4 regions of the Sporomusa intestinalis genome follow, and region 2 is predicted to be linked to each of the others. Evidence: riboswitches for the same ligand, from Rfam matches in the RefSeq annotation. Region 2 holds a riboswitch; each other region holds the start of a gene.
The links. Region 2 has a riboswitch for cyclic di-GMP ahead of ACZ481_RS19845 (methyl-accepting chemotaxis protein). Riboswitches for the same ligand answer to the same signal wherever they lie in the genome.

Region 1: linked by a shared signal. The riboswitch ahead of ACZ481_RS03455 (methyl-accepting chemotaxis protein) and the one ahead of ACZ481_RS19845 (methyl-accepting chemotaxis protein) in region 2 are both predicted to bind cyclic di-GMP.
Region 3: linked by a shared signal. The riboswitch ahead of gspE (type II secretion system ATPase GspE) and the one ahead of ACZ481_RS19845 (methyl-accepting chemotaxis protein) in region 2 are both predicted to bind cyclic di-GMP.
Region 4: linked by a shared signal. The riboswitch ahead of ACZ481_RS08340 (S-layer protein) and the one ahead of ACZ481_RS19845 (methyl-accepting chemotaxis protein) in region 2 are both predicted to bind cyclic di-GMP.

Annotation. Positions count from the first base shown of each region.
Region 1 is NZ_AP042390.1:722,246-730,209, reverse strand. Features, by position in the region: gene ACZ481_RS03460 (SGNH/GDSL hydrolase family protein) at 1-96, opposite strand, end outside; gene ACZ481_RS03455 (methyl-accepting chemotaxis protein) at 172-2,205, opposite strand; cyclic di-GMP riboswitch class I at 2,324-2,413, opposite strand; gene ACZ481_RS03450 (HD-GYP domain-containing protein) at 2,429-3,484, opposite strand; gene ACZ481_RS03445 (PAS domain-containing protein) at 3,760-5,337, opposite strand; gene ACZ481_RS03440 (S-layer homology domain-containing protein) at 5,729-7,204, opposite strand; gene ACZ481_RS03435 (uroporphyrinogen decarboxylase family protein) at 7,225-7,964, opposite strand, start outside.
Region 2 is NZ_AP042390.1:4,262,032-4,269,995, reverse strand. Features, by position in the region: gene ACZ481_RS19865 (LytS/YhcK type 5TM receptor domain-containing protein) at 1-563, shown strand, start outside; gene ACZ481_RS19860 (LytR/AlgR family response regulator transcription factor) at 520-1,302, shown strand; gene ACZ481_RS19855 (SLC13 family permease) at 1,460-2,863, shown strand; gene ACZ481_RS19850 (acetyl-CoA hydrolase/transferase family protein) at 2,879-4,384, shown strand; cyclic di-GMP riboswitch class I at 4,548-4,633, shown strand; gene ACZ481_RS19845 (methyl-accepting chemotaxis protein) at 4,886-6,859, shown strand; gene ACZ481_RS19840 (peptidase C39 family protein) at 6,935-7,651, shown strand; gene ACZ481_RS19835 (MFS transporter) at 7,714-7,964, opposite strand, start outside.
Region 3 is NZ_AP042390.1:2,279,415-2,287,378, forward strand. Features, by position in the region: gene ACZ481_RS10460 (SLBB domain-containing protein) at 1-500, opposite strand, end outside; gene ACZ481_RS10465 (YqeG family HAD IIIA-type phosphatase) at 716-1,219, shown strand; gene ACZ481_RS10470 (carbon-nitrogen family hydrolase) at 1,230-2,012, shown strand; gene ACZ481_RS10475 (shikimate dehydrogenase) at 2,065-2,931, shown strand; cyclic di-GMP riboswitch class II at 3,058-3,140, shown strand; gene gspE (type II secretion system ATPase GspE) at 3,247-4,923, shown strand; gene ACZ481_RS10485 (type IV pilus twitching motility protein PilT) at 4,977-6,029, shown strand; gene ACZ481_RS10490 (type II secretion system F family protein) at 6,045-7,259, shown strand; gene ACZ481_RS10495 (type II secretion system protein) at 7,292-7,714, shown strand; partial or broken gene ACZ481_RS10500 (prepilin peptidase) at 7,855-7,964, shown strand, end outside.
Region 4 is NZ_AP042390.1:1,847,126-1,855,089, forward strand. Features, by position in the region: gene ACZ481_RS08325 (DUF47 domain-containing protein) at 1-444, shown strand, start outside; gene ACZ481_RS08330 (hypothetical protein) at 538-987, opposite strand; gene ACZ481_RS08335 (sulfite exporter TauE/SafE family protein) at 1,197-2,096, shown strand; cyclic di-GMP riboswitch class I at 2,234-2,317, shown strand; gene ACZ481_RS08340 (S-layer protein) at 2,487-3,542, shown strand; gene ACZ481_RS08345 (nucleotide sugar dehydrogenase) at 3,567-4,889, shown strand; gene ACZ481_RS08350 (polysaccharide deacetylase family protein) at 4,911-7,556, shown strand; gene ACZ481_RS08355 (glycosyltransferase family 2 protein) at 7,615-7,964, shown strand, end outside.

The sequences.
Region 1 (7,964 bases), 2.0 Mb from region 2:
CCGGTTACGTTTGGAACGCATCATTGGCATTACCTGCCTTGCATTGTATTTCGGTATGCTTTTGTACAGCACCTGAATCACGATAAGCATTATCATAATTCAGGTACATTTTAGCAGACCGGTTGTACCCTGTCAAATTTTGCAGGCTGCGGCCGGCGGCTCAGGCTTTTGTTACACCAGGAACTTTCTCACAGCTTCCTGCAGGTCTGTTGCCAGGTGAGCAAGGCTTTGGCTGGAAGCAGCGATTTCCTCCATCGTTGCCGACTGCTCCTCCGTGGCCGCCGAGACGACCTGAGCTTCCCCGGCTGCGGTTTTGCTCAGGTTGTCAATCCGGTTTACCGAACCGACAATCTGCTGACTGCCAAGTTTCATCTGCTCAATCGCAGCCGATATCTCCGTCACCCGCTCCGATACCTGGGTTACCAGCAGGACAATTTCCTGAAAAGCCTGGCCGGCAGCATTGACCACCTCGGCTCCCAGATTAACTTCGCGGGTGCCCGCATCCATCGCCTGTACCGCTTTGTCCGTATCCCCCTGAATGCCGCCAATCAAGGCGGCGATTTGCTCCGTAGCTGCTTGGGACTGTTCGGCCAGCTTACGTACCTCTTCGGCTACAACGGCAAAGCCGCGTCCCTGCTCACCAGCCCGGGCAGCCTCAATCGCCGCATTAAGAGCCAATAGATTCGTCTGGCCCGCAATACCGGAGATCGTGGCTACGATCTGGCCGATCTCGCGCGACCGCTCCCCCAGCTCACTTACTACCTTGGCCGAATTATTAACAGTTTCTTCGATTTGCGTCATTTGATATACCGCTTTATTGACGGCAGCACTGCCTTCGTTGGCTTTACCGGCTGCCTGAGAGGATTGCCCGGCTACCTCACTGGCGGTTGCCGCAACCTGCTGAATACTGGCTGACATGGCTTCAACCACCGCTGCCGTTTGATTTGCCGCCGCCAGCTGGTCGCCGGCTCCGGCCGCCACAGCAGTAATGGAGATCGCGACCTGATTGGCCGCTTGTGCCGATTGGTCGGCACTGGCGGTCAGCTCCTCACTGGAAGCTGCCAGCTGTTCGGCCTGAGCGTGTACCCTAGCGACAAGGGTACGCAAATTTTCCCGCATTTCCCTGAAGCCTTTGGCCAGTTGACCAATTTCATCTGCGGAGGATATATTAGCCTCCCGCTCCCGCAAGTCACCCTGGGCCAGCAACAGGCATTCATCGCGAATCAGAGAAATCGGTTTGGCAATATATCTGGCGATCATAATAATGCCGGCAGTGGCAACAGCTAAACACAAAATGGCAATAAACAGCATCGCCCTTGCCAGGGTATCTGTTGGCCTGGTCGCCTCGGCCTGCGGGGCCGCCACCATCATGACCCACCGTTGCCCGCCCGGCAGCTCGACCGGTGTGGATACACTGACTCTCTCCACATTATCATTAAAGCGATATACCCCCCGGGCCTGCTTCCCCGTCTGTGCCGCCTCCTTAAACAAGCTGACCAGGCGGTCATCCAGTTCGGAATCCTGCAGCTTAAGTTCCGGATTTATCTTCTTTTCGGAGATATTCAGTTTACCGGCAAGGTCCGGCCGCTTGGGATGGGCGATAATAAGGCCCGAATCGTCACTAAGCTGGCCGTAACCGGTGTCCAGGAAATGCAGGTCTTTAATCATGTCTGTCAGCCTTTCCATGGAAAATGTGCCGACAAGCACCCCGGTCAGCCGGCCCTCATGGGTAACCGGGACCGCCAGAACGACCGCCAGCTTCCCAGTGGCCTTGGATATCAGAGGATCAGAGACAACAGTGGCCTTTGTTGCCAGTACCTTTTTGAAATATTCACGTTCTCCATAGTCAGCCGCAGCGCCGGTACCGGAAATACCTGCGCCGTCCGGTAAAATAAAGATAACGACATCAAAATTTTTAATCCGGGCTTGAAATTCCGCCAGGGCCTGGGCAATCTGAATTTTATCAGCCCCGGCACTCACCTGCTGAACACTGGCCAGACCCTCCAGCTGGGAAATCAGGAGGCTGATGTCGGCCTGCACCCGCCGGGCATAGTCAGTTCCCACCGCCATAGCTGTTTCATCAATACTTGTCGACAGCGACTTGGTGGAGAGAGAATAACTGACTCCGGCTAATACACTTAAAGCGGCTAACACCAATGGCAGCAATACCAGCAACAAGCGTGATTGGATCTTTTTAATTTTCATTTTTTAAGCTCCCCTCTTATGAATTGTAATATTGTCATCAGCACATATGATCAACATGCTAAAAATAAAAAAATCGTCATATGCCTGTTGCCAAGGCTGACGAATACTCCGTTAGAACAATAGCAACCTGGCAGTCATAGAATGTGTGACTTTCGTTAGACCCATGGCTTTGCGTCCTTACCTTTCAGTAAGTTTGCCAATATTTTATTGGGAGCTGCTGTGCCTATACGGCGTTTACCTCATCCAGCATCGTAACAACCTCAAGATTTTTTTCCCTGTCAAGATCAATTAAATCCCCGCTTTCCAGTTGAACCACCGGTCTTAATTTTAACAGTCCGTTTAACAGTACTACCTTGGCTTTGCTGCCATCATTCAGCAGCACCGAACTGCCGATGAGAAAACCCCGGATATGAGCCAGAAAAATCAGGCAGATCTGAGGATTAAGCTTGTCATACATCTGATCCAGAATAACCTCAACCACGGTAAAAGGCGGCACCTTCTTCCTGTACACCCGCTCGGTGCTCATTGCGTCATAGATATCGGCAATGGCAACAATCTTGGCGTAGATATGTATTTTCTCCCGGGATAAGCCCAAAGGATAACCACTGCCGTCTTCCCGCTCATGATGCTGCAATATCCCCAGTTTTACCTCTTCCCTTATTTCCAGACAGTCATCCAATAAATGATACCCGTGGGTAGGATGGGCCCGGACAACTGCCATCTCTTCCGGGGTAAGCTTTCCCGGCTTGTCCAGTATGCCTTCAGGGATTAGCACCTTGCCGATATCGTGCAGCAGCCCTGCCAATATGATGTCTTTCAGATTTTTCCCGGTAAATCCCATCCATTTGCCAATAATACCGGCGATGATTGCCACATTAAGCGAGTGCCGGAAAGTATATTCATTGTGGGCTTTAACATTATGCAAATCATCTATGACCCCGACAATGTTGACAATCAGTTCGATATAGTTTTCGACTAATTCCTCGCACTCTGCCATCGGCACCTCTTTAAAAGCCCGGACTTTTTTAAAGGTTTCCTCTACTGATTTCAGCGTATCCCCATACATACTAAAAAACCGGTAATTGGAGGATAAGCTGTTATCAGGCAACACAATACTGACGTACGATATTTTCCAGTTGCCGAGATTATCAATAAAGTCCTCTGTCAAAAATACCCCTTGCTCCAGCAGAACTTGTCCTGTATCAGCCAGAACCGGCTGGGCTATGATCATACCTGGCTTAAGTTCTTCTACCCGTAATAAGTGTTGGTTCGGGAACATCTTATCCTCCGTTCAAATAAAATAGTACCTAACTAGTCACAACAGCCAGGTACTTAATTATTCCGAGTGAGTTTCAACCCGCCTATTGTAGATTCTCTTCTGCTATGACCGCTATGTGGTGGAATGGTATTCTTGGGGGCAATTAAAATCCTGCATATTATTTCAAATTCATACATAATTCTACAATACTTTCCTTGTTAATACTATTGGAGTAGAGTACAAAAAAAACCGGTGTCTATTGTTGCCGCATAACAATGACCCTGGTGCCGGCAAATTCAATTATGCTCACCTGTCTCCGCTCGCTGTAATTTCCATATCTTCAAATACAAAACCAGCAATACCTTGGTCTCCATTTTATCCAGCGACATCCCCAAAAAATCCTCAATCCGCCTTTTTCGCCAAATGACCGTATTATGATGGATGAAAAGCTTCTGCGATACGGCCTTTAGATTTATCTCCTCCAGTATCAATTCCAGCGTGTATAACAGGTTGCTGCCCCGCGCCTGGTCATATTCGGCCAGGCGTCCGATCGTATTTTGCACAAGGGTGCAGGTATTTTCATCATGGAGCAGCTGAAAAGCGACTTCATAAATCCCAATATCATCACAATGCACCACTTGCGCGCAATTGGAAGCGGCAACAACAACGGCCCGGTTCGCCTTCTCATAGCTGTCCCGGAACCGGATTGGATTCCCTGACGCCCCGGAAATGCCGACTTTGGCACTGATATGAGGGAAAAGCACCTTCATTTCGCAAATCAGCTGACTGGCAAACTCAATTTGCCTTTGCTTACAGGTTATGCCTGCCTCTGCCAGCGTTACCAGCAGAATGATATCATCATTAAATTTCCAGGTGCAGCCCATCTCCTTTTCCGCCAGCCAGACTAATACGGCCTGCTTGCCTGCCGTTTTAGCATTGGCATCAGCGGCAGGACCTGCCGGCTTATGCGTCAGCTGAATCACAAAGCAGCAATGTTCGGCTTTTGTTTCAATGCCAAATTCGTTAAGGGCCTTGGTTATATATTCCGGTGAGTAGGCATTAACCAGCAGCTTATTTAAATAGGCACTGCGACTGTTCAATTGGTTGGAAAACACCAAATCCTTCTCTACCCGTAAAATCCGGTTTTCCGTCTGCTTCTGTTCGGTAATGTCCTGGGTCGTCCCGAACAGGCTGGTAAAGACGCCTTGCTCATTGGCAAGTGATTTGACCCGGGCCCACAGCCAGCCAACCGTCCGGTCGGGTCTAACGATTCTGAACTCTGATTCCACAAAGCCCTTCCGGGCCACCTCATTCGTCATATTTACGATTTCTAAATCCTCCGGATAAATCCGGCTCAGGTAAAACTCCATCGTAGGGATAAAGGACTGAGGCAGAAAGCCGAAATTTTTATACTGCTGATCAGACCAGTTTAGCTCATTCGTAACAAAATCCCATTCAAAGTACCCCAGTTTGGCAATATTCTGAGCCAAGCTAAACTTCCGGCAGGCCCGGGTCAGCTCATCTCTTGCCCGCCGCTCCTGCGTCATGTCGCGGACAATTCCCAGTATTGTCGCCACATCTCCCTGGGAGTTGTTTTCCGGCAGATAGGAAATATGATAAGACCGTGTACTGCTGCGTAGTTGAAAAACCGCTTTAGCCGCCGTTGCCACAGCCCGCTTAAAATAATGGTCACATTTTTCATATATTCTTTTCTCTAACCCCAATTCCCGGAGGTTTTTGCCAAGGAACTGATTTGGTGGCCTGCCCAGATACAAATCATTATACAGAATATTCAAAATATAACCATTACAATCCCAGCGTGTCACCAAAACAGGCATGTCGTCTCCATTGTATTCTGCACGATTATCAGGCATCCTCTTGTTCTCCCAAAAACAAATTTGACAATGTAATACCATTTACAGTAACTAAGTCACTGCTGCCGGCCAGCTATGCCAAAGCTGCTGCATAGTAAAGTCCCCTCCTTGCCTCTTGGATAATTGTAATAATAGAACGAACTTCATCGGCAATCAATCCATCATTTATTATTCTGTAAAACAAGACAAAGCCCTGCCGACCACGGGAAACACTTTATTGTAAGCCAAACTGCCGCTTACAGGGTTATGGCCCGGTAAAATTCAAGCTATGAATGAAGTAAAAATAATAACAATTTCACAGTCAAATGACTCCCCGATTGATCGGAGAGTCATTTTGATTTATAGATATTGAGTGGTCGTCCTTGCAACCGTTCCGGTTTATACGTTGAAATTAATAAAAAAATTCAAATTTCGTCATGTAGGTTTTGCCCAGATTACCGGAAGCCAGGTTTGTCAGCTTTCTATTCTTAATATTGAGGTCCTGCCCCTCAATGGTCCAGATGATATTCTTACTTATTGTGCTTTGCAGCGCTACGAACAGGCCTTTAATATTATCACTGCCTTTGGCAACGGTTGAGTAGGGATCCCCGCCATAACTGACTGCCTGAGCATCAAAGCCGCCGGCACCGGCTGGAATGGCACCGGCATCAATGCTGCGATAGGACACCGACCAGCCAAAGTCCCCTGTTTTTTTAGCATCTACCAGGAGCTTGCCCCCGTAAAAAACGGGCGGCATTTTAGTAGCGTTGGTAAGCTCCACTGCCCAGCCTTTCGGATTGTCAGGAAGACCGGCGGCCGCATGCTTAAGGCTTGTAGACAGATAATCGCCGATTAACATGACCTTGCCCAATTTAGCGTCAAAGCCGAGATTCCAGCCGGTGGCTTGCGTAAATATCGTCGCGGCAGTAGTGGCAGTTCCAAAAATGCCGGTGTTGGTGTTGCCGGTACCGCTGAGATTACCGGTACCGGGGTCATCAGACCAGTAATAACCGGCCTTCCAACTCACTGAATCGCCTGCTTTTCCCGAGAACTGAGCGGTGGTGACAGTGTTTGCATCGCCGCTGTCCCCTGTACCAGTGCCTTGATTGGTATTCCCCCTGACATTATTCACTGAACCGGTAAATAAAATATCGCCCAAGTTCTTATCGACACGAACACCGTCCACACCGATGGCCTTACTAAACAGGCCATGACTAAAACTATCATACGGAAAACGCCCGATCCGGACTTTATCCAGGCCGAGAACGTTATTAGCATTAACAGCTAAGATGTCAAAAGAAGCATTGCTGCCATCATTGCCATTATTGTAATTGCCGGCTTTGCCGGTGGCCGATAACCGGGCCATCCAGGAAACCTCATTATTAATAATTCCCTGTAATTTGACGCGTTGCCGGAAATCAAAGCTGTCTGAGCCATGCAGCTTGGTTCCGCCTGCTTTGGGGTCATTTCCCAAATAGCGGAGCCTTGTTTCGCCACTGACCCAGGTGTTGGTCTTACTTTCCACTTTGGCCATCCGTGCACCCAACCGGTTAAGTTCGGCAGCAAATTCAATCGACAGTTTGTCAATCAGTTCCTTGTTGGCGTCATCGGCTTTATCAAACTTATCCATTGCTTTGGCGACAATAATGGCAAGCTCATATCGGCTTAACGTCCTGGCACCCTGGAAAGAGTTGTCGGTATAGCCGTCGACCAGTCCGGCTTTAGCTAGTTTGGCCACAGCATCATAGGCCCAGTGACTGGCGTCAACATCACTGAAAGATTGGCTCGCAGCCGCATAAACGGTAGCGGGCAACACCGGTGTGCCTGTCATTACGACAGACATTAAAGCTAAAGGAACAACTGGCAGCCACTTTTTTGTCTGTTTCATATCATTACCTCTTTCCAGCGTTAATTATAGCGACCATATTTTTCCACCGCATCAAAGAACACTTTCACATTCTCATGTTTGGCGTTCATTGGCAGCGTGCAACCAGAGGAATAAATCAGCCCTTCGCCATTGCGGAATGTAGTAAGCAACTTCTTACAATACTCATCCATCTCACTGGGCGAGGCTACTGTAAACAGTGCCGGGGCTACGTCCCCTTTAATCGAGCAGTGACCTCTCAGGATTTCATACGCTTTAAATATGTTGGTCGTACTATCAAGCTCCAGCACAAATTTCCCTTGTGGCAATTCCAGAAAATATTCCAGATTCTCGGTCCAGTCGGAGTCAAAATGCAGTATGGGGACAATATTTTTCTCGGCCAGCCGGTTGATAATATCTTTCAGATAGGGCCAGGCAAACCTTTCAAAATTTTTCTTGGCGATAAACTGCCCGCTGCATCTGACGCCGCCGTAGAATACCCGGTTAATTCCGGTTGCCTCCACCCCCTTTACCGCTGCGTCAACGGCTGCATCATTGCAGATCCACATTAATTTCTCCAGTTGACTGCCTATTTGGTACATATCTTTAAAAAATTTTTCGATCGATCGCATCATTGAAAAAGCATCAAAGGGGGTAAGACCCGCCCACGAGGCCCAGGTTGCGCTTTGACCACGGCGATGGGTGGCTTCCAGTTCAGCCTGGCGCAGTCTTGCCAGTTCTTGTAATCCGGCCAGAACCTCTTCCCGGGTTTTGTTATGGGCCC
Region 2 (7,964 bases):
TGATAAAAAATTTGTCACATATGATCAGGCAGCATATAAAACCGGGTAAAGAACTGAATACAGTAGCAGAAGAGCTGGACTTTATCGATAATTATATCTATTTAGAACAAGTCCGTTTTGGTGATCGCATTCAGATCGTTAAGGTTATTGACCCGGAGACCTACAGCCGCATTATCCCTGTTTTTTCAATTCAGGTGCTGGTGGAAAACGCAGTTAAACACGGTCTGTCCCCAAAAAGAGACGGCGGTATTATTGAGATTCGTATTTGGCAAGATAATACGATGCTCTATATTCAAGTGCAGGATAATGGCGTTGGTATTCCCAGGGAGCGATTAATAAGTTTTGACAAGCTTACGGCTGATTCTCAATTATCCGAAGGGATTGGCATTGGCCTCAGCAATGTTCATGCCCGCATTCAACGCCTGTTTGGCAGGGAGTTCGGCCTAGCAATAGAGAGTAATAAGGATGAGGGCACTTGCGTGCTTATCCGGGTACCTTTACAGGAGGCGGTGATGTCAGATGTCAAGGCTGAAGGATGTAAAGATTATTATTGCGGACGATGAGCAATTGATGGCTGATGAATTACAAACTTTGTTGCTTGAGGCGTATCCGGACCTGCAGGTGGCAGGCCGGGCCCAGGACGGGGAAGCAGCGTTGCTGCTGGTTAAGAAGCATAGGCCGGATATTGCTTTTTTGGATATTCAGATGCCGGGGCTGACAGGACTGGAAGTAGCTGCAAGGCTGATTGCCTGCGAAGAGCCGCCGGCCGTGGTTTTTACCACTGCTTATGACGAATATGCCTTACAGGCCTTTGCGGTAAATGCCATGGATTATATTCTCAAACCTTATGATGAAGCAGACATTCTGCGGGTTATGGGAAAGTTTGAAAAAATGATTGCCGGATCAAGCGTAAAGACCAAGGCCTTTGCCAATAAGGAATTTTCAAAGTCAGGCCCTGCTCGTAAGTTTTCTGTGGAAAAGGGCGACCGGATGGAAATTATCGATAGTGACAAAATTGAGATGGTTTATGCTAAAGACCGGCTTGTATACATCAAGACCTGTGATGGCGGGATTTACCGGACAAAACTGACTTTGCAGGATTTTGCAGCAAAATTGCCGGCAGACCGGTTTTTCCGCTGTCATCGGAATTATATTGTCAATGTGAATCAGATAAAAGAGATTGCGACCTGGTTTAATAAAGGCTATATACTTATCCTGCAAAAAAATGGGGCAGGCAAAAGCCAGGAAGTGCCGGTAGGCCGGGCGTATGCTACCCGGTTAAAAGATTATATTGAACTATAAGAGTTAAACCGCCGTAGTGGCGGTTTTTTCTTGTCCTGTGTATAGGTTGCTGGTCGCTGATTTTTCGCTGCTGGTCAATATGCGCTAGCTTCCTGATTTGCAAGAAAATTAAAATTTAATTGAGTATTAAAATAATTTATTGGTTGGGAGGGGAAGTATGAGTAAGCGGAAATGGATGTGTCTGCTGTTAGCCTTTGTCTGTTTAGGCGGAATTGTCTGGCTGACACCGGAGCTTACAGGTCTCAGCCTGGCGGGAAAAAAGTCAATGGGTGTGGCTGTTTTTGCCATTATTGTGTGGGTTTCCCAGGCGCTTGATGATGCTATCAGCGGCCTTGTCATTGTGTTTTTACTGGCAGCTCTGGGGGCCACCAAGCTGGGAGAAGCCTTTGGCGGCTATGCCAATACCGCGGTCTGGCTCATTGTTATCGGCTTTATTATGGCTGGGTGCATGGAGAAAGCGGGGTTATCCAAAAGAATTGCATTGCTGCTGGTCAACTCGGCCCAAGGTTCAGCCATAAAGGTGTATTGGGCGGTTGCACTCGTTATGCTGCTTACAAGCTTTTTGGTGCCTTCGATTACTGCCCGGACGCTGCTAATGCTGCCGATCATTGTTGGTATCGGCCAGGCTTTTGGTGCCAAACCGGGAGAAAGCAATATTGTTAAGGCTTTGCTGTTTATTGTCGCCATGAGCGGTACTATGATGAGTATCGGCATTCTAACCGCTCATGTTGGCAACCCCATTACCGTCGGTTTAATTGAGGCCGCCACCAGGCAAACCGTTTCCTGGGCAGAGTGGTTCAAAATTGGTGCTCCGCCTGCTTTCCTGCTGGCGGGAATATCTGTTTTCCTGCTCCAGAAAATGTGGGCTCCGGAAATCAACAACCTGGGTCAAGGCCAGGAGTATGTGCGCAGGGAACTTGCTTCCCTGGGCAGCCTTTCCCGCCAGGAAAAGTACACGCTGGCAGTGTTCTTAGTTACCCTGGCTTTATGGGCTACAGACTCGATGCACAAAGTAAATGTCGTGTTGGTAGGTATAGTAGCTGTTGTCTTATTGTTGTGGCCCGGTGCGGGGATTATGGCCTGGAAAGAGGCGCAACAAAAAGTACCCTGGAATATTTTTGTTCTCTACGGAGCCGGTTTATCTATGGGAACGGCACTTGTAACCTCCGGGGCCGCTAAATGGATGGCCGGTACTATGCTCGGGCCGATTGGCACCAGGCCTCATGCTGTACAAATGATCATTCTTATCTGGCTTGTGACAGCACTGCAGATATTTTTTACCGGCGGCGGCCCGAAAACTACTGCGCTCACCCCGATTGTGATTGCCCATGCGGCAGCCATTGGTGCCAATCCCCTGCCGTTTGCGCTCATTATGGGAATGAACATGCAGCACCAGTATCTGCTCCCGGTAAGTAATATGCCAAATGCTATTGCTATTGGCACCGGTCATATAACCTCAGGCGAGATCATTAAAACCGGTGCGGTGATGAGTATTATTGCGGCAGCATTTATGAGCGTTATGGTACTAACCTATTGGCAATGGCTGGGGGTAGTACAATAGGAGGAGGTTGGAATTATGAGTGATTTATCCGCAAGAATACGGAGCAAGGCGCTGCAGGCGAAAATCATGGCGGCGGAACAAGCGGCGTCGCTTATTACGCCGGGCATGAATATCGGGACAAGCGGGTTTACCCCCTCGGGCTATCCCAAGGCCGTACCCTTGGCTTTGGCTAGGCGCATCCAGCAGGAGGGATTCAAAGTAAATCTGTGGACAGGCGCCTCGGTGGGCAAGGAGCTTGATGCTGCTTTGGCCCAGGTGGGCGGCATTGCAAAACGGTTGCCTTATCAGACCAATCCTGTTACCAGACAGGCAATCAATAACGGCGGCATGCAATATACCGACCTGCATTTAAGCCATGTGGCGCAAATGGCCCGCTGCGGCTTTCTGGGCGGCAAGGTCGATATTGCTATAATTGAAGCCTGTGCCATTACGGAAGAGGGCCATGTTATTCCCACAACCTCGGTTGGCAACGCCGCTGCTTTTGTCCGGTTGGCAGACAAAGTAATCATCGAAGTAAATCTGACGCAGCCGTTGGCGCTGGCAGGAATGCATGACATTCTGACGCCCGGCGATCCGCCGCACCGGGAAGTGCTGCCGCTTGTCAATGTGGCCGACAGGATTGGGGTACCGTATATTCCCTGCCCGGAGGATAAAATAGCCGGCATTGTCTTAAGTGACATACCTGATGATGTTCGCCCGCTGGCCGAGATGGATGCCGATGCTAAGGCCATGACCGGACACCTTATTGGCTTTCTCCAGGGCGAAATCAAGGCAGGCAGACTGCCTGCCAGCCTGTTGCCGCTGCAGTCCGGGGTCGGGTCTGTCGCCAATGCGGTTATTACCGGGCTGGTGAACTCGGACTTCTCCGATCTCACGGTGTACACTGAAGTCATCCAGGATGGTATGCTGGATTTAATTGATGCCGGGAAGCTTGCTTTTGCCTCCGGTACGGCGCTTACGCCATCACCGCAGGGGTTAAAACGGTTTTATGCCAATATTGACAAATACAGGGACAAAATTGTCCTGCGGCCGCAAGAGATAGCCAATAGCCCGGAAATAGTGCGGCGCCTGGGGGTCATTGCTATGAACACAGCCATTGAGTTTGACATTTATGGCCATGTTAACTCCACTCATGTCATGGGCAGTAAAATTATGAACGGTATTGGCGGTTCCGGTGACTTTGCCCGCAATGGCTACCTCACCTTCTTTTTCAGCAGCTCTGTCGCCAGAAACGGGGCCATATCCTGTATTGTTCCCATGTGTTCCCATGTGGATCACACGGAACATGATGTAGATGTGTTTATAACCGAGCAGGGGGTGGCCGACATCCGCGGGCTAAGCCCCAAAGAGCGGGCCCGGAAAATTATCAGCCACTGTGCCCATCCCGGCTACCGGCCCCGCTTGCTTGATTATCTTGCCAGAGCTGAGAAGACGACCGGCGGGGCGCATACACCGCATATCCTGGCCGAAGCCTTGTCCTGGCATTGCCGGTTCATGGAAACCGGGACAATGAAATTCTGATTGGGAAAGTACTGCCAAGCAAGCGGAAGTCTGTTTATTGCCGGCAAAGGGCCTGTTTTTGGCACAGGCCCTTTGCTTTATTTCTTGTTTGCCTTACCTTTTAACTAGTATAGACGTTTTAACGACTAAACTTTTTGAATTTTTAAACGATATAAATAGTAAGTACCTATAACGGCATACTTGTCGAAAGGCAAGGACGCAAAGCCATGGGTCTAAAGGCGGTACGCCTATGATTGCCAGGCTGCAATTCGGTTTTAAATCGATAATGACAGGCCTGCCATGGACAGGTCTGTCATTATCGATTTATTTGCGTGCCACGCTGCCCGCGCTGATCCATTCGTTTTGCAGATTGCATTAAGGCACGGCAAACCGGAGACGCAGGGGCTGAATAACGGAAGGGGGTCTGGGAAAAGGGCAGGGGTTTTACCAATAATATATGGCGATGATCAAAGAGTGCATATATGCTAAAGATCACTGACCACACGAATGGAGATGTTGAATATGAAAAGTATTAAGGCAAAGCTTGCGGCCATTGTTATCGCTTTATTTATGATCGCTCTGGGGGTGCTGGCAGGGCTTAACTACTGGCAATCCCAAAAAATGCTGACCCGGGGTATTGAGAATGAACTTGCCCTTACGGCCCAGACCAATGGGGAAGCAGTCGGCATGTGGCTTGAGGGGCATAAAAAGGAACTGGAGGCAATCGCCCGGTCACCCATTATGATTGATGGCAGCCGTGACAGCCGGGTGGCTTACATTAGCGCGGAAATCAACAATAACAAGCTGTATGAAAATATTTTTTGGACTGATGCCGACGGCAACTACGTCGACACCCGCGGTGTAGCCGGCAACTCAACCAACCGGCCCTATTTTGCCAGTGCGATTGCAGGCAATACTTTTATTACTGATCCAATTATATCGCCAACAAGCGGCAAGCTGGTGGTCGTCGTCGCCACCCCGATCAAAACGGCTGGCCGCGTTGTCGGGATTTTAGCGGGGGCCATCAATATTGAAGAAGTGGAAAAACGCATTCTTGCTATAAAGGTTGCCCAAACCGGCTATGCCTACGTTTTGCGGACAGATGGCACGATTATTGTTCATCCTAATCATGAGCTAGTAAACAAAATGAATATTAACAATGATCCACATGCAACCCCGCCGTTACAGGCGGCAGTGGCCAAGATGCTGCAAGGCGAAAAGGGGATCGCCGGCTACCACTATGAGGGAATAGAAAAATACCTGGCTTACGCGCCCATTACAGGAACCTCCTGGTCCATCGGCGTGACTGTACCGGCGGCTGAGGCCAGAGCGCAGCTGCAAACCTTTGCCTGGATTTCATTGCTTACGATTGTCATAGTGCTTATTGCCGCTATTTTCGTTATCCTGATCACCGCTGCGCGCATTGCCAGACCGGTGCAAATACTGGAAGGAATGGCTAACTGTATTGCCGGCGGCGATCTCAGCATAACGAATATTAATATACATTCCCAGGATGAACTGGGGCGTTTGGCAAGGGCCTTTGAAATCATGGTCGATAATCTGCGCCAGCTTGTCCGCAAAATTGATACCTCGTCCGAACTGGTTGCTACCTCAGCCGAGGAACTAACTGCCAGCGCGCACCAGTCGTCGCAGGCTGCCAATCAGGTAGCCGGTTCCATTGCCGGTGTTTCTAAGCGGACAGAAGAACAACTGACGGTGGCGGATACTACTTCCACTGTCGTACAACAGCTGTCAGATAATATTCAGCAAATCGCCATGCATGTGAATCAGGTGGCGGAGCAATCAGCCCGGGCCAGGGAAAAGGCGGATGAAGGCAATCAATCGGTTGCAGCAGCAGTTAAACAAATGGCGCATATTGAACAGACGGTGAATAGTTCAGCCGGTGTTGTCGCCAATTTAGGGGAACGCTCGAAAGAGATCGGGCAGATTGTGGATACTATTGCCGGTATTGCCGGACAAACCAACCTGCTGGCGCTTAATGCCGCTATTGAAGCGGCGCGGGCCGGCGAACAGGGACGGGGGTTTGCCGTGGTAGCGGAAGAAGTCCGTAAATTAGCGGAGCAATCGCAGGAAGCAGCAAAAAAGATCGCCGGCTTGATTAGTGAAATTCAGGCTGACACCAATAAAGCCGTAACCGCCATGGAGGAAGGAACACGCGAAGTAAAGCTGGGCGCAGCCGTAGTTAACACCTCCGGCCGGACCTTTGCGGACATTACCGCCCTTGTTGCCCAGGTATCAGGACAAATCGGGGAAATCTCTGCCGCCATCAGGCAAATGGCTGATGGCAGCCAACAGATTGTCGGTTCGGTCCGGCAAATGGATGACTTGAGTAAGAAAACCGCCGGTGAGGCGCAGACGGTGGCGGCAGCGACCGAGGAACAATCGGCAGCCATGGAGGAAATTGCAGCCTCAAGCCAGGTATTGGCTAAACTGGCGATGGACCTCAGAGAAGCTGTTAATAAATTCGTTGTGTAGCTTACTATTCCGGTCAGATGCCCCCCTCTTCTACAATTATCTGTAAAAGCATATATAAAATTGAGGAGGGGTTGCATGGTTAGCAGACAGGCGAGGGTCGCGCGGTGGAAAACTATTCTGGTTTGCCTGGTTTTTCTTGCCTACCTGGCCGCGGCCAGGCCGGCAGGAGAAGAAACAACCCTGCCGCGGCCGGACTCCACCGGCGCCGCCAACTATTACGAGATGAAACCCAATCCCTATTACCTGTCCCTGGGCGTCAAGGGCTATCAACAAACAACCGACTATACCTGCGGTCCGGCGGCGGTCATGTCACTGTTGCACTGGTATCAGCTATTAAGTGACGCAGAAATGAACCATGACACGGAAATGCGGCTTGCCCGGGAGATGGGGACCGGCGGCCTGGGCCATGAAAACCCCGGTACTCCCCCTCAGCTGATAGAAGCGTGGTTGAAGAACAACGGGTTTGAGGTGACCCTCGGATATGACGGAACCCTGGAAATGCTGCGGGAAAACCTGGCGCGGGGCATTCCCACCCTGGTGGAGTGGATCGACTGGGGCGGCCACTGGGTGGTCGTCACCGGTTACTATGCCGCCTCCGAATCACCGGCCCCGGGCGTTGATTCCATCTTCTTTGCCGACCCGGCTGTCCAGTGGACGACCGACAACAACCCCGACGGCATCTCTTCCTTTAATGCCTGGCGGTTTCGGGACATGTGGTTTGATGCCAAGTATTTAGATCCGGGCAAGTTAGTAAACAATGTGTATATTATTGCTGTCCCCCGGCGGCAGTAAGCAAAACACCCAGTCTGACAAGCAGGCTGGGTGTTTTGATAAAAGATAATGTGGTCAAGACACTAGGGCCGGCCCGGCACCGGCTTGGGGACTAGCGGGCGTTCAGGCCTGACCAGCAGCCAGGCGAACATGCCAATAATGGCAAAGGCGGAAGTGGTCATGATTGCCGCTTGCCAGCCGTAATGAGTGGCTATCCAGGCGGTCAGCAGGGGCGCTGCCACGCCGCCAAGGTTGCCCCAGAAGTTCATCCAGCCGGAAACCGAGCCGGAAAACCGGCCGCCAAGATCAATACAGGCCGCCCAGCCGGCATTGA
Region 3 (7,964 bases), 2.0 Mb from region 2:
GGGGCTGGCGGCGCCCAGTGGGAAAAAGCCAAGAGGTGGGGAAGGACCATTGCGGCTAACAAAGCGCAGGCTATCTTACACAGATGCTGCACATATTTTTTTACGCCCGCTGGTTTGGCGGGGGACATAACAAACATATTTCCGCCCGGACCGGCTTCCAGCATAACCCGGTGCCAGGGGCCGGTTTTGGCAACCTCGCTGGTTGCATGCAAAGACTGGCTAATTTTTACTTCTGCGAATTCAAAGGCAAAGCCGGCAATTTGAGAATACGGTGCAGTTAAGAAAACAGGGAAGTTTTCGGTCAGCCTCTGGATAAAGACCTCTTGCGGGGTTGCCAGCGTAAAGCTGACAGGTGGTTCAGCCCAGACCGCCAGCAGTGTCCCGTCCCTGGCAATCAGGGCATGGATTGTGTCGCCACTGCTGCCTGACGGCTTGCTGCGTAAAATTTCCTCAAGAACATTCACCATAGAAATAGACTCAGCATCCATAATGTAAATCACTCCGCCCAATTCATTCCTACTAAGATAGTAAACCATCTGCGCAGTATTTACAATAATTAGAATTGATATTTATAACATTTGCAATGGACAAGCTGCTCTCCGCCGGCAGCCCTGACCTGCTGCAGCTCAGCAGCGGTTGGCCGTCTCTTTTGTTTTTTGTTCTGCCATGCTATAATTTTTAATAACTGCATAATAATGGATTGCTGGAGGAAATTTTGCTCAAATTACTAACCCCCTGCTTAGTTGTCAACACGATATATGATATTAAGCCGGAGCTGCTGTGGCAGCGCGGCATCCGGGGCATCATTTTTGATCTTGATAATACGATTGTTGCCTGGAACAGCCCGGAAGTGGGACCGGACATGCGCCTCTGGCTGCAGCAGTTAAGCCGGTATGGTCTAAAAGTCTGTCTGTTGTCCAATAACGGCAATAAACGGGTCAAGGTCATTGCCGACCAATGCGGCGCCCCCTTTGTGGCCCGGGCTCTAAAACCGGCCCGGACCGGTTTCCGGCAGGCTCTGCGTACCCTGGGGCTGACTCCGGCTGAGGTTGCCGTAGTGGGCGACCAGTTGTTTACCGATATGCTCGGCGGCAACCGGCTCGGCTTATTTACCATCTGGGTGCAGCCGCTGGCGCCGCAGGAGTTTATCGGCACCAAAATTACCCGGCAGCTCGAAAAGCTGGCCATCCGCCTGTTGCGGGCCAGCGGCCGCCTATAGGAGGGCTCGGATGAAGATCGCAATGCTGCAAATGGAGATTGTGGCCGGCGACAGGGAAGGCAATACAGGCAAAGGCCTGGCACTTGTGGCGGAAGCAGCCGCCAAGGCTGACGTCATTATCCTGCCGGAAATATGGACAACCGGTTATGCCCTTAAAAACGTGGCTGCGGCGGCCGAGCACACCGACGGGCCGCTAATGACCCGCTTGGCCGGGATTGCCGGCAGCCAGCGCGTACACATTATTGCCGGCTCCGTTCCCGTCAGCCGCAACGGCCGGGTCTACAACACCACCCTGGTAATTGACAGACAGGGTACTGTTGTTGCCAGTTATGAGAAGGTACACCTGTTCAGCCTGTATGGCGAAGAACGCTTTTTTGCCCCAGGCACTAAGCTTGGCATGCTGGCCCTGGACAATATGACAGCCGGGGTGGCAATCTGCTATGATCTCAGGTTTCCCGAACTGTTCCGCTCACTGGCCTTGCAGGGGGCCCAGGCAGTGTTTGTGCCGGCCGGATGGCCGGCAGCCCGCGGCCATCACTGGCGGACCCTGGCTCAGGCCCGGGCTATTGAAAACCACCTGTATGTCTGTGCCGTAAACTGTGTGGGCAGCTATAAAGGCAGTCCTTTTTACGGGCATTCACTGCTTGTTGATCCCGAAGGGGTGATCCTAGCCGAAGGTGACGACCGGGAAACGATTATTTATGGTGAAATTAACCCGGCCCGGGTGACCGAGGCCCGCAAGGTTATGCTGACTTTTGCCGATCGCCGGCCTGATATTTATACTTGTGAATAGGCGCGGGCCTATTCTTTCCAAGTAGACAGACCACTAGCAGAAAGGAGAATTTATGATCATAACGGCTAAAACACAAAAAGTGGGGTTGCTGGGCTGGCCGCTCAGTCATTCGCTGTCGCCGGCCATGCAGAATGCGGCCTTTACAGCCAGCGGCCTGGACTATGTCTATCTGCCGCTGTCGACACCGCCGGCGCTGCTGCCCCAGGCGGTAGCCGGCCTGGCGGCCCTGGGCTTTAGCGGCGTTAATGTCACTATCCCGCACAAGGTGGCGATTATCGACTGTCTTGACGAGCTTGATGCCAGTGCCCGGCTGGCAGGGGCGGTGAATACGGTCGTTGTCAGCGCCGGCCGCCTTCTTGGCTATAACACCGATGCCGGCGGCTACATCGGCTCACTGCTCGCCGCCGGGGTTGCCGTCAAGGCTAAGCACGCTGTTGTTTTGGGGGCCGGCGGGGCGGCCAGGGCCGTGGTGGCCGGTTTGGTCGGCAGCGGCATTGCTGCCGTCAGCATTGGCGCCCGCGATCTGTCCAGGGCAGCGGCAGTTGCCGGCTTATTCGCCGGTACCGGGGTGCCGGTGACCGGCAGCAACTGGGATTCACCGGCCTTTGCCCAATGTGTGGCTGAGGCTGATATCATTGTCAACACCACGCCCTTAGGCATGTTGCCGGACATAGCGGGCCAGCCGCCGCTGGCCTGGGATCAGCTTAAGCCGGCAGCGGTGATCTCCGATCTTGTCTATAATCCGCTGCAGACCGGTTTTCTGGCGGAAGCAAGCCGGCGCGGCCACCGGGTGGTCACCGGTGAGGGCATGCTGCTGGAACAGGGGGCGCTTGCTTTTCAACTGTGGACAGGGGTCCCGGCACCGCGCCCGGTTATGCACCGGGCCTTGCTGGCAGGATTAGGCGGTAACCCGGCTTGACACTGAGATTCATTATCATTTATAATTTTTATAGTAATTCAATTTTATAAAGTTTTAATACAGCCTTAATAAAAAAATGCAGGAATTGTAAATTGTCAGGCGAATATACTTTTAGTAAAATCTCATCCTCCAATCGGAGCAATGAAATCTGGTCTGTATGTGGGCACTTGGACCAGGATGAGCGAGTAGTGCAACCGGCCGCAAAAATAATTATTATTTTGCTGTACCGGTTGTTTTTTTATTTTACATAATTGTTTTCCTGCCTTTTTGGCGCAGGCTGTTTTTGTCAATTATACACAATAATGGAGCGCGACTATGCTAAACAACCGCAAACGGTTAGGCGACCTGTTGATTGAAGCCGGCCTGATCTCCCGGGAGCAACTGGATAAAGCCCTGACTGTGCAGAAGCAAACCGGCGAACGGCTGGGCAAGGTGCTTATTAATCTTGGTTACATAACAGAAAATAATATTACTGAGGTTCTCGAATTTCAGCTGGGAGTGCCCCATGTGGAGCTGGCCGGCATGGCCCTGAACCCGGAAATTGTGGCGACTATCCCGGTTTCACTGGCTGAGCGCTATCAGATTATCCCGGTTAAAAAAGAGGGCCGCCGGCTCACACTGGCGATGGTTGATCCGACTAACTTTTTTGCCATTGACGATGCCCGCATGGCATCGGGGTGCGAGGTCGAACCGGTTATTGCCGCAGAGCGGGAGATTATGCGGGCCATCAGCCAATACTATGGTGTTACCGAGTTGGTGGAAAAAGCGGTCAACCAGTTAAAGCCCGAAGAGGCTGCGCCGATGTCCCAGGTCCAAACCGCTGACGACGCGCCAATCATCGGCATTGTTAACTCCCTGTTCAGCCAGGCGGTGCGGGAACGGGCCAGCGACATCCACCTGGAACCGCAGGAGAAAACACTGCGGGTCCGGTTCCGGATTGACGGGGTGCTCCGGGAGGTGGCCTGTTTTACCCGCGATATCCAGGCGGCGATTGTATCCCGGATCAAGATTACCGGCGGCATGGATATTGCCGAAAGGCGTCTGCCCCAGGACGGCCGGATCAAGATTACCGAAGCCGGCCGCGATATTGACATCCGGGTGTCGACCCTGCCGACCATCCTGGGCGAAAAGGTGGTAATGCGGATACTTGACAAGCAGGCGGTCATTCTGGATGTCGGCAAGCTGGGGTTTGCCCCTGACAACCTGGAGACCTTCCGCCGCCTGTATACCCAGGCTTATGGCATGATCCTGGTTACCGGACCGACCGGGTCCGGCAAAACCACAACCCTTTACTCGACCCTGGGGGAAATCAATACCAGCAGCAAAAATACAATTACCGTCGAAGATCCTGTTGAGTACCGGTTGGACGGTATTAACCAGGTCCAGGTCAATCCCCGGGCCGGCCTGACCTTCGCCCTGGGGCTGCGGTCCATCCTGCGGCAGGACCCCAATATTGTGATGGTTGGCGAAATTCGCGACACCGAAACCGCCGATATCGCCATCCGGGCGGCGCTGACAGGCCATCTGGTGCTAAGCACCCTCCATACCAACGATGCCCCCGGGGCCATTACGCGGCTGCTGGATATGGGGATTGAGCCGTTTCTGGCCGCTTCGTCCATCCTGGGCGTGCTGGCCCAGCGATTAGTCCGCTGCATCTGCCCGGAATGCAAAACCGGCTACACGCCGCCGGCCGACTCCCTGGAACGGCTGTTTCTCGGTGTGGCCCCGGACCAGCCCCTGCTCCTGCAGCGGGGCACCGGCTGCGCAGCCTGCGGCTTTACCGGCTACAAGGGGCGGATGGGAATTCATGAGGTCATGCCGGTGACCTCCACCATCAGGGCGTTGATTACCAGACGGGCCTCGGCCGATGAAATTGCCCTGGCGGCCAAAGACCAGGGGATGCTGTCGATGCGTCAGGATGGGATCGGGAAGGCTTTGGCCGGCCACACAACGGTGGAAGAGGTCATGCGGGTAGCCTATGCCGGTCTGTAGCACTGTTACTCAAATATAAGCAATGATTGCCGTAAATAATGGGGGATAGCTTGATGATGGAAGCACTACTGAGGGCAGCGGTTGAGAAACGGGCCTCTGATGTACATATTACTGTCGGCGTGCCGCCGGTTTTGCGGCTTAACGGCAGCCTGGTCCGGACTGATGCGGCACCGCTATCGGTTCAGGATACGCGGGCCATGCTGGAGGCCATTACCACGCCGGAGCAGCAGGATAAGTTCTGGCAGACGGGTGAGCTGGATTTTTCCTTTGCCATCCCCGGCCTGAGCCGGTTCCGGGTAAACGCCTTTCGCCAGCGGGGTTCGGCCGCCATTGCCATCCGGGTGGTAAACGAGCGGATTGCAACCCTCGAAGAGCTGGGGCACCCGGAGGTATTAAAGAGCCTGGCCCGGATGCCGCGCGGCCTCGTACTTGTCACCGGGCCGACCGGCAGCGGCAAATCCACTACCCTGGCGGCGATGATTGACCTTGTCAACAACGAACGGGCCTGCCATGTGCTGACTCTGGAAGATCCGATCGAATACCTGCACAAACACAAAAAGTGTATTGTCAATCAGCGCGAGATCCATGCCGACAGCAAATCGTTCGCCAATGCCCTGCGCGCCGCCCTGCGGGAAGATCCTGATGTCATCCTGGTGGGGGAGATGCGTGATGTTGAGACCATTGGCATCGCGGTTACCGCTGCCGAGACCGGCCACCTGGTCTTTGCCACCCTGCATACCTGTGATGCCGCCCAGACGATTGACCGGATCATCGACGTCTTTCCGCCCCATCAGCAGCAGCAAATCCGGATTCAGCTGTCCCTGACCCTGCAGGGCATTGTTTCCCAGCAGCTGCTGCCCCGTCTGGACGGCAGCGGCCGGATTGTGGCCCATGAGGTGTTGATGGTGACCCCAGCTGTGCGCAATCTGATCCGGGAGGGCAAAACCCATCAAATTGCCTCTGTTATCCAGACCGGCGCCCGCTTTGGCATGCAGGCGATGGATTTTTCGCTGCGGGACCTGTTCCGGCAGGGGCTGATCAGTTATGAAGACGCCCTGGAGCGGTCCATGAACCCGGAAAACTTTATCCGTTTGGCCAATAGTTAAGGCAGGAGAGCATGAATGGCCACAACCTACCAATATAAAGCCAAGGACCGCAGCGGCCAGCTGCATACCGGCAGTATCCTGGCCGACAGCGAGATGGCGGTCGCCCTCCATTGCCGGGAAAAAGGCTATTTTGTTCTGGAGATTAAGGAACAGGGGCGGCCGGGCGGCACCCTGGGGGCTATTGCCGACAGCTTCCAGACGGTGAAGACCAAGGATCTGGCCGTAGTCTGCCGCCAGTTCGCCACCATGGTGGATGCCGGCTTGTCCCTGGTGTCCTGTCTGAGCGTCCTGATTGACCAGACCGCCAACGCCCGCATCAAAGCGGCCCTGCAGGATGTCTATAAAAAGGTCAAAGAAGGCGAGACCTTTTCCCGCGCCCTGGCCGAACACCCCCGGGTGTTCCCCACCATTATGGTGAATATGGTGGAAGCCGGCGAGGTGGGCGGGGTGCTTGACGATGTATTAAACAGATTGGCAACCCACTTTGAGAAAGAGCATAAACTGAATGAGAAGGTCAAGTCGGCTATGACCTATCCGGCGGTTGTCATTACCCTGGCCGTCATCTGTGTGGTCTTTATTCTTACCTTTGTCATGCCTACCTTTTTGAGCCTGTTTGCCGGCATGAAGGTGGAACTGCCCTGGCCGACAAGGCTGCTGTTGGCGGTAAGTGACTTTTTGAAGAATTACTGGTGGCTCGTATTATTGGAATTGAGCTGCCTGCTCATGGCCTTCAAAGTCGCCTGTACCAGGGAGAACACCCGCAAAAAGCTTGACCAGCTGCTGCTAAGACTGCCGATTGCCGGCCCGCTGGCCAGAAAGATTGCCATTGCCCGGTTCAGCCGCACCCTGAGTACCTTGGTGCGCGGCGGTGTGCCGATCATTTCGGCTCTGGATGTGGTTAAAAAGACGATTGGCAATTTGAGTATGACTGATGCGCTGGCCAAGGCGCAAGTCAACGTGCAGGAAGGCGTGGGCCTGGCCTCGACCCTGGGGGCAAGCAAGATCTTTACGCCGATGGTGATCCATATGGTGGCCATTGGCGAAGAAAGCGGCGCCCTGGACAAAATGCTGGAAAAGGTGGCTGACTTTTACGAGGGTGAGGTCGAGGACACGGTCAGCCGCCTGAGCAGTATTATGGAGCCGGTGATTGTCGGGGTATTGGGAGTGGTGATAGGGTTTATTGTTATTTCGGTTATGTTGCCGCTCTTTGATGTTGTGACTAAAATTTAAGGGCTAAATCTGGACGAAAGGAGGTGAATAGATTGACGGTATTAAAAAGAATTAAAAACCAAAAAGGCTTCACTTTAGTAGAGTTATTGGTAGTAATCTCCATAATTGGTATTCTTGTTGCTATTGCGATCCCTAGATTTACTAGTGCTACTGCCACTGCCAATACGGCAAAAGTTCAGGCTGATTTGCGAATAGTGGATGGTGCCATTCAAATGTATGCAGCCAATAATGGGGGCGAATTTCCAGATGCCGCTGACGATGTAACGGTAGTTGACGGGCTTGAACCTTATTTACCCACGACCCTTACCGTTCCCCGGGGAGCTGTTATGGTCAATGGAGTGGAGGGCGTCGCGCCTACCAGCTATGGTATTAATGATGATGGGCGTGCAATTGCAACAGGTGGCGGTTTTGGAGGAATGACAGCAGAAGAAATTAATGCACCTGCAGCAGAATGACCAGGGTAACACTTTGATAACGCTTTAAAAATTATATTGAGTTCTCTGTAGCTGGGGATGAGTTAAATCGTTCCCGGCTACCCATATTCTGAAATTGACAGGCCTTTTTTAGCCTGAATTTTGTTTGAATAGGCGATTATATGTTTATATACGAAATTATTTTTATTATTTGTATTGGTCTAATTATCGGCAGTTTTTTAAATGTGTGTATTTATCGTTTGCCAGTCAATCAATCGGTTGTTAGTCCTCC
Region 4 (7,964 bases), 2.4 Mb from region 2:
GCATTACTGGAAAAAGCATTTATCACTCCCTTTGATCGCGAGGACATTTACACCCTGGCGCAAAAGCTGGATGACATCGTTGACCAGATCAAGGAAACGGTGGAATGTCTGGCCTTGTACAACGTCGGCCCGGCGCCGGCCGGTGCCATGGAACTGGCGGTTTTAATTGCCAAGGCCGGCCGGCAGCTGGATAAGGTGATGGGGCAACTGCCCAAACTGAAGCAGCAGCGCGACAAAATTGAAGCAAGATGCAGGCGGATTGCCGGCATGGAAGAGCAGGGCGACAAAATCTACCGGCAGGAAATGGTGAGACTGTTTGGTCAGGTCCAAGATCCGATTGAACTGATAAAGTGGAAAGAAATTTTATTACATCTGGAAGATACCCTTGATCTCTGCGAGACAGCAAGCAAGCTGATTCAAGGTATCGTCCTGAAATATGCCTGAGCCGGCAACTGGCAATCCCGGTTATTTCCTTCTGTTTTGTTGACAGTAGACGGGGGGAGATATAACTGCCGGGGATAGGCGCGCAGGCCGCGGCTAGCTATTGGCAGCTGTAGAGCTGTTAAACAAATACCGCTGAAAGAAAAATCCCAGACCCAGCCCAAAAAATGCTGAGCCGGCCACATGGAGGTAGTAGTCGCCGAGTGGTCTTAGTTCGATAAATTTACCTTCAATTACTGCCGAAAACAGCATTTCGGCCAGCGCTGAGGCCAGCAGCCCCAAAAAAATTCCTTTTACAATTAAATTTGTTTGTCCTATGGCCTTAATTGTATAATAAAACAGAATCCCGATCAGTCCGCCGATTACGAAATTTACATAGAGGCCCAGCAGGAAATTTGGCCTGTTCATAGTTAATATCATGCTATCAAGCTGATAAATGCTATACCGGCCAACACCCCAATACAGCATGATGCGGGAAACGATTTCAGCGAGCAAAGTTGACAATGCGCCGATTATGGCGGCGAGCAGTGGTTTATCATTATTCAAAATACTTCCTCCTTTTACCTTTGTGTTATTGTTCGCAGAAGCGAAGCCAGAAATACTTGCGATAAAAATCAAAGTTGACTGGTGATGAAACTCGGGTCAGGAACCTTCCGTATTTTTCGCCGGTTCTACTTTGGGCAGGGACCGGTAGCGGCACTAGTCGATTGCCGCTGTCTCAGAACCGTAAGGGGGTGTCCCGTATCCCTTTTCTGATGGAGCATATGCATACAGGCTGGCCGGGCCTGATTTTGCTTGGCTATCTTATCGGCGTCATCACAGGCTTGTTTGGCATTGGCGGCGGCTTTTTATTAACCCCGTCTTTGAAAGTAATATTTCATGTGTCCTATCCTGTGGCTATTGGCAGCAGCTTGCTGCAGATTTTTTGCACAGCGCTGTTTTCTGCCTACCAACACTGGCAGCATAAGATGCTGGATACCAAAATGGGAGCCATCACGGCGGCAGCCAGTCTGGTCGGAGCTGAAGGCGGTGTCCGGCTGCTGCAGTTTTTTTCTGCCCAGCAAATGGTTGAGCTTGGCGGACGTCCTGTTCCCCTGACAGATGTAATAGTCAGTCTGGGGTTTCTTACGCTGTTGCTTCCCACCGCTGTATTTATGTACCGGGAGGCCTGCGCCAGCCGGCAGCGGGGCACTGATGAACCGGAGACCAGGCTGGGGAACCGGATTGCGAGCTGCCAATGGCCGCCGGTAGTGGCATTTGAGCAGTCCCAGATACTGCGTTTAAGTATTTGGATGCCGGTGCTGCTCAGCCTGCTGGTAGGGCTGTTTACGGGCCTGCTTGGTATTGGCGGCGGGTTTGTCAGTTTCCCCTTATTAGTCTATTGTCTGGGAATGCCGACCAAAACTGCCGTCGGCACAAGTACTCTCCAGGTCCTGGCAGCAAGCGGCTACGGTGCTGTGCGTTATATACAGGCAGGCAATGTCGATTTCCTGCTGGTTATGTTTATGCTGCTTGGTTCAATGCTGGGAGCCCGTACCGGCATAAGGCTGTCCCGGCGCATCAACGCCTGTGATACCCGTAGCTATTTTTCCGGGCTATTGGTAGTGGCTGTTTTGTTGATTGTGTATGATCTGCTTAAACAATTTGCCCTATAATGGGTTTGAATAAAAAATATTAGTAAAAATTACAAGTTTGATGATAGGTTTTTTCATGTAATAAAACTTGAAAACTAGCGGGTAATGATGATAAAATACTACTACAATAGGGTTGAGGATAATTCGCTGTAATTTAATATATTCTTATGCAAACTTATTGAAAGATAAGGACGCAAAGCTATGGGTCTACGTACTTTGTATATGACTGCCAGGTTGCATTGCAACCTGGCAGTCCTTTTATTTGCTTTTTGGATAAGTAATATTATTTAATATTATTATTTTATTAAAGGTTGGTATCTTGAAGCGCAACACCATAATCTCTGCGTGCGGCGGCGAGGAAATGAGGTAAGGCAGATTGGCAAAATCATGGATCAGGGCGGTGAATAACCTGTGAAAAAATTAATAGGCCTCCTGGTGGCAATAACAGCGTTAACCGGTATTTTTACAGAAAACCCGTTCGGTAGTACCCCGGCAGGACGGGTTTATGCCGCCAGTGCCGGTACTGACCAACAGCAGTTTCCCGCAGCCGGCTATATTGCGCCGGAAATTTATGCCGGCCTGCTTGATGAACTCATGCAGGTGGGCCAGCGGCGCAACCATCCTGACAGCAAGGTGAAATTTAACGGTGAAATCCGCTTGCATTATGCGCAAAACAGCGGCCCCGGGCGCTGGGAGCGGGATGCAGCCGGAATACGCACCCGCCTGGGCTTTCATGCCGATATATACCGGGACTGGCAGGCCTATGGCATGCTGGACGGGCAAAAGAGCTTGCACAATTATAATAACAGCTTGCGCCTTTCCCGCCTGTATGTTACGGGAACTATCGGCGCAACCGCCCTGAGAGCGGGTTCCTTCGGCTATCTGATGGCCGAAGGCAATGTGTATGACAGCCGCTTTAACGGTATCCGCCTTGACTTTGGCGGGCCTGTGGAATATACGCTGAGTTATGGGGAGACTAACGATACAAGCAAAACCTCTGTGGCAACTGCGCGGTATTCTGATTTTGATTATAATCTGGAAGCCGGCCTGTACCACTATGAGACCGGTGACAATTTGCACAGGCCAACAACGATCCGCACACTGAGCGGAAACTATCAGTTCAGTAATTTTGGCCTGGGGGCGATGGTGCTGGCTTCCAATGTGAAAGATAACCGGGGGGAGAGTACCGGCTATGTACTCAGCTTTGATTATGGTGAGTTGAAAACCTGGCGGCCGGGAACTTACGGAATATTTGCCAGATATTATAACCAGCCCCAGGGCACTTATATTGCCCATGGAATGAACGGCAGGGGCAGTGCCATGCAGGGCTTTAAGGGCTATGGCGCAGGCCTTAATTATACCCTGGCCGAAAATTTTGTCGGTGGTATTGAATATTACGATCTGGCTGACAAAATAAGCGGGGAAAAGGGCAAAACCTGGTGGAGCCACATCACACATTATTTTTAACTAGTAAGCAGGTGAATCGCGGCAATGAGAAGCATAGAGGGCATTCTTGCCCGCAAAGACTATCTGGCTGTTGTCGGCCTTGGCTATGTTGGCCTGCCGCTGGCGGTTGCTTTTGCCGACAAGGTCAAAACGCTGGGCTTTGACAATAATCAGGAAAAAATTAAGGTTTATCAACAGGGGATCGATCCTACCCGGGAGATTGGTGATGAAAAAATCAGCAGCACGGCCCTGGAATTTACCACAGACCCGGCCAGGCTGAAAGCGGCCCGGGTGATTATTGTGGCTGTGCCGACCCCGGTAAATGGCGATAAGACCCCCAATCTGGCGCCTGTCATCAATGCCAGCAAAGTAGTTGGCCAAAATTTATCGCCAGGCAGTATTGTTATTTTTGAGTCCACTGTATACCCGGGGGTTACCGAGGATATTTGCGTGCCGGTGCTGGAAAGAGAGTCCGGCCTGGCATGCGGCCGGGATTTTAAGGTGGGTTATTCACCGGAACGGATCAATCCGGGCGACCGGGTGCACAAGCTGGCAAGCATTTGCAAAATTGTGGCCGGTATCGATGCCGAGACCGTCGAGGCCATTGCGGCTGTCTATGAGCTGATTATTCAGGCCGGGGTCTATAAAGCCCCGAGTATTAAAGTGGCTGAAGCGGCCAAACTGGCTGAAAACGCCCAGCGGGATATTAATATTGCTTTTATGAATGAACTGGCAATGGCCTTTGACCGCATGGAAATCAACACAACCGACGTAATTGCGGCGATGAACACCAAATGGAATGCGTTAGGGTTTTATCCTGGCCTGGTTGGCGGACACTGTATCGGCGTCGATCCGTATTACTTTATTTATCAGGCCGAAATGCTGGGCTATCACTCGCAGATTATTGCCGCCGGCAGAAGGATTAATGACAATATGGCCAATTTTGTTACGGAAAATATCATTAAAAAAATGATCCAGGCTGATAAGGATGTCAAAAAAGCCAACATCTATCTTATGGGCCTAACCTTTAAAGAGAATTGTCCGGACATGCGCAATTCGAAGGCTGTCGATGTCTGCAAGCAGCTGGCGGCCTATGGGATTAAGGCCAAGGTTGTTGATCCGTTTGTCGATCAAACAGAATGCAAGCAGGAGCTTGAGCTGGACCCGGTAGCGCTAAACGAGGTCCGGGATGCCGATTGCCTGGTGTTCTTAGTGGCCCATCAGCCCTTCCGGGAACTGCAGCCGGCAGACCTGGCCGGCATGTATAAACAGCCGGAACAGCAGAGCCGGCATGTCCTTATTGATGTGAAAAGTATATTTAATCAGCAAACTATGGAAAAAAACGGCTATTGCTACTGGAGCCTGTAAGCATAAGGGGGTGCACTCGACGTGAGGAATAAAAAGATAGCCCTATTACTGGTGATGCTTGGTTTTTGCCTGCTGGCGGGGGGGATTTTCCTCAAGGGCTTGTTTACGGCGCCGACTGGCGGCCAATACCGGAATAGTACCGGGCTGGCAAGTGCCTACCAGGCGGAGGCTGAGATTGCCCGGGCGTGGGAACAACTGCAGCAGAGCCGGGAGAAAGCGACCGTTATCAGCCGGGGCAGCAGTAAGCAGCGGCAGCTGGCCCTTACCTTCGACGGACTGGCGGACCCGATTACTATGCAGCGGATATTAGACTTACTGCAGCAATATCAGGTTAAGGCCACCTTTTTTGTGGGGGGGCTGCAGGCGGCCGAAGATCCGCAAATGGTTGTCAATATGAAAACTGCCGGCCACAGAGTGGAAAATTATAGCCTGTACGGTATGGCAAACATGGAAACGCTGCCGGAGGAGCGGCTGATTAAAGATTTTAGCCAGGCCGGGAAAATTCTCAGCGTTGTGACCGGCCAGGGGCCGAATCTTTTAAAATGCAATGATACAAAATATACCGACCAGGTGCTGCAGGCAGCCAGAGCCGCCGGGTTTAAAGGCGTAGTCAGCAGTGACGTTTTGTTTAACGCCGGCCATATACCCTCGGTGGCAGCCGCCGAGGAGTTTGTCGGCCAGCTGCGGCCGGGGAGTATCATTGCCGTTAAGCTGCAGCGTAATGTGGAGCCGGTTAGCAAGGAACAGGGGCGGACGACCGGAACCCCGGCCATAGACAAACAACCGGGCCTGAAAGCACTGCCGGCATTAGCAGACCAACAGGAAACAGGGCTTGTCGATGCCGTGGCGAGGCTGCTCCTGGCCCTGCATACGGCAGATTACACTCCCGTATATGTGGAAGACTTTTATCAGCAGCAGGGTGCCGGCTCGGCCAATATAGCGTCAGCGGTTTCCGTCCCGGCCAAAATAGCTGCTTTCGTGCGGGGCCAGGCCGCAAGTCTGTTCGGCGTCCGGACCGCTTATGCGGCCGCCGCGGCCGAGGATAACCGGGCCCAGGAAATTAAGACAATATTCACCACTGAGCCGGCGGTCGCGTATACCTTCGGCGGCCTGGCCAATGAAACCGCTGTGGCCGATGTACTGGGGAGACTAAGGGAGCTTGGCATTACAGCGACTTTTTTTGTAGCCGAACCGGAAATAAAAAAATACCCTGCCGTGCTGCGGCAGATTATTGACGGCGGTCACGAAATCGGGCTGGCGATCAGGCCCAAAGAGGGGGAAACGGCAGCGGAAACCCGCAGCGTGATTATTGAAAACCGCAAAATCCTGCAAGAGCAGTTTGGAGTGGAAACCAACCTGATTAAACAGCCCTGGGGGGCCATAACCGATGCCACCCGCGAGGCCGTCGCCAGCCTGGACTGCAGACTGATCGGCCAGGCGGTCAACGTTGTGCAAAGCAAGCATCAGGATTATAGCTCGGCCGAGCAGGTAATGGCCGAGATTTTCGGCAAAGCGGTATTTTCTCTGGCCCGCGGCCAGATTGTACACTTTAGGATGGATTATTATACAAATGACAGGCTGATTGGCGACTTGGCGGTACTGATCAAGCAACGGAAAATTGACAACATTGCCTATGCCACCTCCTACGATAACCCGGCCATTAATCCTGCCAATGACTCACAGTACAGGATCAAGCCTGTAGGTGAGATGCTTAGCCATACCCGGCTGCTGTACCAGTATCCGGTGGACCCGGCCGCCGTCCCTGTCCAGGTAAGAGCCGACAGGCCGGGGCTGCAGGTGGGGCAGGATACGATGCTGCCGGAGATTGCCAAGCGCTATATTGGCAACAAAGACATCGTTTATGGCAAAAGCACGCGCGGTTTTTCGAAAATGGAAGCCCGGCGCCTGGACAACAGTGGCTTAGTCCACACCGAGGATAATGTTATTTTCCTGACCTTCGACGACTGGGGAACTGATGCCGCCATTAATAAAATACTCTATGTCCTGCGCAAGCATAACGCCACAGCGACGTTTTTTATTCTGACCAACAATGTGCTGCATAACCCCAATCTATTGCGGGCGATTGCCGCGGAAGGCCATAATATCGGCAATCACTCTGACCAGCATAAGCCGATGGCTGTCCGGGACCCGAAAGCGGCCGGCCAGGTGATCGTGGAGGATCAGCAGGAATATGGCCGGGAACTGGCTTTAGCCTATAAAAAACTGCATGATGTCACCGGCGATATGACCCTCAATGGCCAGCCGCTGCTGACCCGGTTTTTCCGGCCGCCAACCCTGGCGATCAGCAAGGCGGGGGTTGAGGCCGTGCTCGGAGCCGGCTCGGACTACATTGTTTCCGGTTCGTGCAGTACCAATGACTATCGGGCGGAAAGTGTGCCTCAGCTGGTAAATGTCATTAAGGACGGAATTTATACCAACAGCGGTGAAGTGAAAAAAGGCTCGGTTGTGATCATGCATATGACCGACAGTGCCGCCTATACGGCAATGGCGCTGGATATACTGCTGACTGCCAATGCAGCCAAAGCGGATTCTGATCCTTCCAAGTTTAAGGTCGGCCGGCTGGCCGATTATCTAACTGCGGGTTATTCACAGACAGACCGCAGGCAGACGCTGAATGTAACAGCTCAGGCCAGGCGGAATTTTTAATCCATGGCCACCGGACAGCAGGGGATGATCAGGTGCTGCTCAGGGCGGCAGCATAGAAATGGCGGTGAAGTTGAATGTGATTACGTTAGATCAGCAAGCAAGCAAAGCCGAACAGGATATTTTACTTGTTGCTAAACCGGACCGCAGGCGGCTGGCCAAGGTGCCTGACAAGGCGGGCCGGCGCAGCCATATTGACAGGCGCCGGGTACAGGGCAAGCAGGAGCAGGCTGAGCTTGATATGGCCCGCAGCATCGACAATGAAAACAAGGGCAAACGGTATCTGGTTGATTATGCCGTTGCCATCGAATACAGTGTGGCCGGCAAAAAATTCACCTGTACCGGTAAAGGGGCCGATATCTCGACAAGCGGTATGCTGCTGGCAGTGCCGGCCGATGTGGCCCAGGCCTT